2 regions of the Microbacterium sp. CFBP9023 genome follow, and region 2 is predicted to be linked to the other one. Evidence: predicted binding sites of a transcription regulator. Region 2 holds the regulator's gene; the other holds the start of a gene.
The links. The regulator LexA, encoded in region 2, represses DNA repair genes until DNA is damaged. The targets are predictions, from matches to a motif close to TCGAACANNTGTTCGA.
Positions count from the first base shown of each region.

Region 1: recA (recombinase RecA) is a predicted target of LexA. The motif match lies at 1,186-1,201, and genes of this name have one in related genera.

Region 1 covers NZ_JAXCWI010000001.1:333,516-336,923, forward strand. The annotation lists gene SOM10_RS01550 (CinA family protein) at 1-414, shown strand, start outside; gene SOM10_RS01555 (helix-turn-helix domain-containing protein) at 556-864, shown strand; gene SOM10_RS01560 (DUF3046 domain-containing protein) at 888-1,112, shown strand; gene recA (recombinase RecA) at 1,398-2,441, shown strand; gene SOM10_RS01570 (regulatory protein RecX) at 2,748-3,320, shown strand; gene miaB (tRNA (N6-isopentenyl adenosine(37)-C2)-methylthiotransferase MiaB) at 3,407-3,408, shown strand, end outside.
Region 2 covers NZ_JAXCWI010000002.1:36,983-40,390, reverse strand. The annotation lists gene SOM10_RS10450 (prolyl oligopeptidase family serine peptidase) at 1-1,804, opposite strand, end outside; gene lexA (transcriptional repressor LexA) at 1,860-2,546, opposite strand; gene SOM10_RS10440 (LysM peptidoglycan-binding domain-containing protein) at 2,829-3,191, shown strand; gene SOM10_RS10435 (histidinol-phosphate transaminase) at 3,283-3,408, shown strand, end outside.

The DNA.
Region 1 (3,408 bases), on a different contig from region 2:
TTGACGGGCGGTGCTCTCGCTGCCGAGTTCGTCTCCGTGCCGGGGGCGTCGGCCTCCCTCCGCGGAGCGATCGTCGCGTACGCCACTCCGGTGAAGCACACGCTGCTGGGCGTGGACGACGCGCTGCTCGACGCGCACGGTCCCGTCCACCCCGACGTCGCTCTTCAGATGGCGGCGGGGGTGCGCGGTGCGTTGAACGTCGACGGGGCCCCTGCCGACGTCGGCGTCTCGACCACGGGTATCGCGGGGCCGGACTCACCTGACGGTCAGCCGGTCGGCACGGTGCATGTGGCCGTGGTGACGCCGGATTTTTCGGTCACCGAGTTGTTTCGATTCGCCGGTGATCGTGCCGAGGTGCGGGCGCAGGCGGTCGACGCGGCGATCGATATGCTCGCTCGGGTTCTGCGGGAATAGGGGATGGGTGCGCTCCGTTATGTCCTATGTGCTCACACCGAAAGCACAGCGTGCGAAGGTAGATTTTGTGAAGGTCGGTAGGACTAGACTGGCGGTCTCTTCGAGGGAGACCTCGAGAAGACGATCTGGGAGGAGGTTCCGATGATTCTTGTACGACAGGAAATCGGCGATGTGCTGAGGGACTTCCGCCTGCAGAAGGGGCGGACGCTCCGGCAGGTTGCAAGCAAGGCTTCTGTGGCGCTGGGCTATCTCAGCGAGGTCGAGCGGGGCCAGAAGGAAGCATCGAGTGAGATTCTCGCCTCGGTGGCTGACGCTCTGGATGTTCCCATCTCGATCATCATGCGAGAGGTCGGCGACCGGATCTCGGTCCTCGAAGGCATTCAGGTCTTCCCTGATGTCGTTCCGGACGACCTCGTGGCTTCTGTCGAGCCCGAGCTGTCGCTCCACTGAACGTCGGACTCTCATAGCCTCTGATGCGACGTAGTGAGTTCCTCCGCGCAGTCGATGCGGAATTCGGCGGTCGCGGGTCATCTCTGATCAGCGACCTCGTTCTGACTCAGCTCGCCGGGCGCACTGCCGACGAAGCGCTGGACGCTGGCGTCGCACCGCGCGAGATCTGGCTGGCGCTGTGCGCCGAGACGGATGTCCCCCTGGAGCGGCGACACGGTGCAGGTCGTCTGGAGCCGCGCAAGCGATGACCCTCTGAGGCGTTCGCGGCGAGGGCCGCGTTCGAGGCGGTTTCGATTTGCGACACGCCGCGACGGCGTGTCGTCGAATATGTGTTCGAAACGGGCGTAGTCTTCTGCACAAGTGGTTCAGAGACGTTTCTCTCCCTGTTTCGCGGTGCTGACGACGCAATGTCGGAGGCTCCTCCTACGGTGAAGAACAAGCCGAAGAGCCATACGCCTTGTCGGAGAGTTCCGCCCAGCCGGGAGGACCGCGACAGCCTACAGGCGGCACCACGCGAGCATAAGGAGCACGTCATGCCATCACCCGCTGACCGCGAGAAGTCCCTCGAGACCGCCCTCGCCCAGATCGATCGTCAGTTCGGAAAGGGCTCGGTCATGAGACTGGGCAGCGACGAGCGTGCGCCTGTCGCCGTCATTCCGACCGGTTCCATCGCTCTCGATGTCGCCCTCGGCGTCGGAGGACTGCCGCGTGGACGAATCGTCGAGATCTACGGTCCTGAGTCGTCGGGTAAGACGACGCTCACCCTCCACGCGATCGCCAACGCTCAGCGCGCCGGCGGAATCGCTGCCTTCATCGACGCCGAGCACGCGCTCGACCCTGACTATGCCGCGAAGCTCGGTGTCGACATCGACGCCCTTCTCGTCTCGCAGCCCGACACGGGTGAGCAGGCGCTCGAGATCGCGGACATGCTCGTCCGCTCCGGCGCAATCGACCTGATCGTCATCGACTCCGTGGCCGCGCTCGTGCCTCGAGCCGAGATCGAGGGCGAGATGGGTGACTCCCACGTGGGTCTGCAGGCTCGTCTGATGTCTCAGGCGCTGCGAAAGCTCACCGGTGGGCTCAACCAGACGAACACCACGATGATCTTCATCAACCAGCTGCGCGAGAAGATCGGTGTCTTCTTCGGCTCGCCGGAGACCACCGCGGGTGGAAAGGCGCTGAAGTTCTACGCGTCCGTCCGAATGGACATCCGCCGAATCGAGACTCTGAAGGACGGCACCGACGCAGTCGGAAACCGTACGAGGGTCAAGGTCGTGAAGAACAAGATGGCTCCGCCGTTCAAGCAGGCTGAGTTCGACATCCTCTACGGCGTCGGCATCTCCCGTGAGGGCAGCCTGATCGACTTCGGTGTGGAGCACGGCATCGTCAAGAAGTCCGGGTCCTGGTACACCTATGACGGTGACCAGCTGGGACAGGGCAAGGAGAACGCGCGAACGTTCCTGCTCAAGAACCCCGACATCGCGCTGGCGATCGAGACCCAGATCAAGCAGAAGCTCGGCATCGGAGGAGCCACCGAGGCGCCTGCTGACGAGCTCGCCGAGCGCCGCCCGGCATGATCGTGATGGTTCGCGGTTGTGGCGCAACCGGAGCGAACCATGAGTGATGGCGGGGGCGTGCCTCAGGAGCTCGCCCCCATCATCCCTCTGTTCGGCCGTGATTCCGCGCGGATGAAGCCGGTCGATCGAAGCTCTGCCGGGTCCGATGCAGGCACCCCCCGCGCTGCGGAAGACGCAGGCCACGAGGAATCGACGGCGGCAGGAGTCGCATCCACCGGCGACTCGGCTCCAGCTCCACTCGTCGACTCTCGTGGGCCCAGCGAACGGCATCCAGCTCGTGGCGCTGCGGCTCGGTCTGCTCCCCGATTGCGTGCACTGCAGCCGCACGAAGACTCAGCAGATGAGAGCGGAGTCGATCCGTCGAAGCTGCGTGTCGACGCCGAGGAGCTTCTCGTGCGCAAGCTGAGGGCTCGATCGCTCTCTTTGTCCGAGGCGCGGATGGTGCTCAAGGGCTACGAAGAGAACCGCGTCCGGCTCGACTCCGGATCGATCGACGACGTGATCGACGACTTCTGTCGCCGCGGCTACCTCGATGACGCGGTTCTCGCCGATCAGCTCGTGATGTCGGGAATCGAGCGAAAAGGACAGGGACGGGTCGCTCTGTCGCGAGCGCTCTCGCAGCGGGGGATTCCCCGCGATGTGATCGACGCGGCATTGGGCGACGTTCCCGACGACGACGCGGAGCGTGCACTCGAGTACGCTCGCTCGAAAGCACGATCGATGTCCCGCCTCGAGCCGGATACTGCTCTGAGACGCCTCGTCGGTCAGCTATCACGTCGCGGGTACAACGGTTCCATCGCGATGACGGCTGCGAAGACGGCCCTCGCCGAGGAATCTTCCGGCTCGTCGTCGCGGGTCCGATTCGTCGATTCGGACTGACACCGGGGAGGGCGCGCACCTCGCCCGGCGCCGGCCGGTCAGCGGCAGCGGCAGCGAGGGGGAACCGCTCGTACAATGGGGAGATCAT
Region 2 (3,408 bases):
CGATGATCGTCTCGCTCGACCGGAAGCCATGGCCCTCACCCGGGTACAGCACGTACTCGTGCTCCACACCACTCGTCGCCAGCGCATCGCGGATCGCCTCGGACTGTGCCGGTGGCACGACACGGTCGTCCGCACCCTGCATCAGCAGCACCGGCACGTCGATCCGGTCGGCGTGTGTCAGGGGCGAACGCGCGATGTAGAGTGCCTCCGCCTCGGGCAGCGGACCCACCAGCCCCTCGATGTAGTGCGCCTCGAAGTCGTGGGAGTGCGCGCTCAGCATCCGCAGGTCGACCACTCCGTATCGGCTGATCCCCGCGGCGAACGTCCCTCCCCGCACCAGCGACGAGAGCACTGTCCAACCACCCGCCGAGCCGCCTCTGATCGCGATGCGGGCGGGATCCGCGAGCCCGGCATCGGCGAGGCCGCGGGCCGCTGCGATCACGTCGTCGACGTCGACCACGCCCCATCCGCCGTCCAGCCGTTCGCGGTACGCACGGCCGTAGCCCGTCGATCCGCCGTAATTGACGTCGAGCACGCCGATGCCGCGGCTCGTCCAGAACGCGACGGCGGCGGACGCCGCGCCGGTCACATGCGCGGTCGGGCCGCCGTGGACGAGCACGATGTAGGGCGGGAGCTCGTCATCCGCGGCCGGAGCGTGGGCCGAGGGATTCGTCGGCGGGTACGCGAAGGCATGGACAGGCCCGTGCGAGCCGTCGACCAGGACCTCGGATGCGGGCGGCATCCACGCAGGATCGGTCGGCGCAGCTCCCGCGACGGCCTCGACGCGACCCGTGTCGACGTCGACGCACCAGACCCCGGGTTCTGTCGTCGAGCCGTTTCCGGAGAGCAGCACGCGGGAGCCCGCGACATCGTCGACACTCACGTGGCCGTCTGCGGGGAGGGGAATGCGGTGGGCGCTGCCGTCGGGGTCGATGACGATGACCCGGTCGCGACCGTTCGTGCGCACAGCCACGACGCGACCGTCGGCGAGCGGGCGGTACCAGCGATTGCCGAGCACCCAGAGGCCGTATCCCGTGTCGGCGTCGTCGTCGATGATCTGCTCCGCCGTGCCGACCGCCTGGGCTCCGCTGACACGCTGTCGGTGCAGAGCCCAGCGGCCCGAGGGATCGTCGGAGTACACGATCTCGTCGTCAGCCGTCCACTCGGGCTGCAGCGCGGCGCGAGTGGACAGCTCTGTGCGCGCGGTGCCGTCCGAGATCACCAACGACGCTCGCTGCCACGGCATCCGATCGCCGGACCACTCGACCCACGCTGCACGAGAACCGTCGGGAGACAGTGCCGGATGAGCGTAGAACGACTCGCCTTCGACGAGGGTCTTCAACAGCGCAGGCCGGTCGGATGCCGACCCGTCGGTCGGGATCTCGACGATGGCGCGTCGGTGAGGGGAGACGGACAGATCCTCCCGCACGGCGAACAGGCGGCCGCTCTGCAGACGCAGACCGCCGTGCGCCGGGCCCGGGGGTGTCAGAGGAACGGGGACACCGCCGCGGGGCATGCGGTGCACGCGCTGATCCTTGGCATCGACGAAGTACAGCGTGCCGTCGGCATCCGCGGTCCACGCCCCGCCGCCGTACTCGTGGACGCGAGACCGAGCACTCCATGGCGCGGGGAGGATCTCGGCACCCGTCGAACTTCGCACGGTCAAGCGACCGCCCTCGGCAGGGATCGACTCACCCCACCAGATCTCGTCAGCCACGAAGGCGCTGCCATCGATCCGCGGAGACGACGCAGCGATCCGGTCGGGGGTGAACGGAGAGGTCCAGGTACCGAACGGCGACGACATGGTTCGAGCCTATGGTGCGTCGACGCCCGCCGTCACCGGCAGGGTGGGAGGGGAGTCAGACCGCGCGCAGCACGGCGACGATCTTGCCGAGGATGACGGACTCGTCGCCGAGGATCGGCTCGAATGCGGAGTTGCGAGGCAGCAGCCAGGTGTGGCCGTCGCGTCGACGGAGAACCTTCACCGTCGCCTCGCCGTCGAGCATGGCGGCGACGATCTCGCCGTTCTCGGCGCTGCTCTGCGACCGCACCACGACCCAGTCGCCGTCGCAGATCGCCGCATCGATCATCGATTCGCCGGACACCTTGAGCATGAACAGGTCGCCCTTGCCGACGAGCTGCCGGGGGAGCGGGAAGATCTCCTCGACCTGCTGGTCGGCGGTGATCGGGACACCTGCGGCGATGCGGCCGACGAGCGGCACGAGCGCCGCATCGCCCACGGGGGTCGCCACATCGGCGGGATTCTCTCCGCTGGTGCCGGGGAGGTCGATGAGCACTTCCATGGCACGGGTCTTGCCGGGGTCGCGTCGCAGATATCCGCTCAGCTCGAGCTGGCCGAGCTGGTGGGTCACGCTGGACAGCGACTTGAGGCCCACGGCGTCGCCGATCTCTCTCATGCTCGGCGGGTACCCGTGACGGCTGATCGACGTCTGGATGACCTCGAGGATCGCCATCTGCTTGGGACTCAGGCTCTTGCGGCGACGGGTGCGCGGGACGTCGGCGTCGGGGGCGGAGATGTCGCTCATGGTGCTCCTCAGGTGTGCGATTCCGGCGTCTCAGTTCGAATGTCGGAGGCCCGTGGTGGGGTGTTGACATCGAAACCGTATCCGAGAATCGCGCCGAAGTGGAAGATCTGTTCGAGCGTGTCGGCCGATTCCCGGACTTCTGTTTCGAAGAACGCTTGACAGATGTTCGAATTCGAAGATAACTTCGGAACGTAGCTTCGCATTCACGGCTCCCGGCCGAGGCGCGAATGCGAACGCTACGCCAACTTCACCGCCCACGCGGTAGATGCAGAGGAGCACGACATGAGCACCATCACCTTCAGCAGTGCAGCAGTCCTTCCGGCTCGTCCGGCGACGCGGCTCAAGCTGACGGCGCGCGGTCGACGTGTCGTTCTCGCTGTCGCGGCCGTGCCGCTCGCAGCCGGGATCGCATTCGCCGCACTCAGCGGCGGCAGTGCGATGGCCTCAGGCGAACAGACCGCCACGGCATCGTTCGCGACGGTGACGGTGATGCCCGGCGACACGCTGTGGTCGATCGCCGAGAGCGTGGCCCCCGGCGCGGATCCTCGCGACGTGATCGGCGACATCACGCGTCTGAACCTGCTGCGCGGCGGCGAGCTGCAGATCGGCCAGGAGCTGGCGATTCCGGCGCAGTATTCGGAATGAACCCGTGAGGGCCGTTCGATCGAGCGGTGCGGCGCGGAAGCGCGTTCACACTCCGTCACCACGAGCGTCTGTGTAGCGAAGGCGGCCTACCATGGGAAGGGTGACTGCATCACTCGCCGACCTCCCTCTTCGCGACGACCTCCGAGGGCTTACGCCCTATGGAGCGCCGCAAGCGCCTCTTCCGATCGCACTCAACGTCAACGAGAACACGCATCCG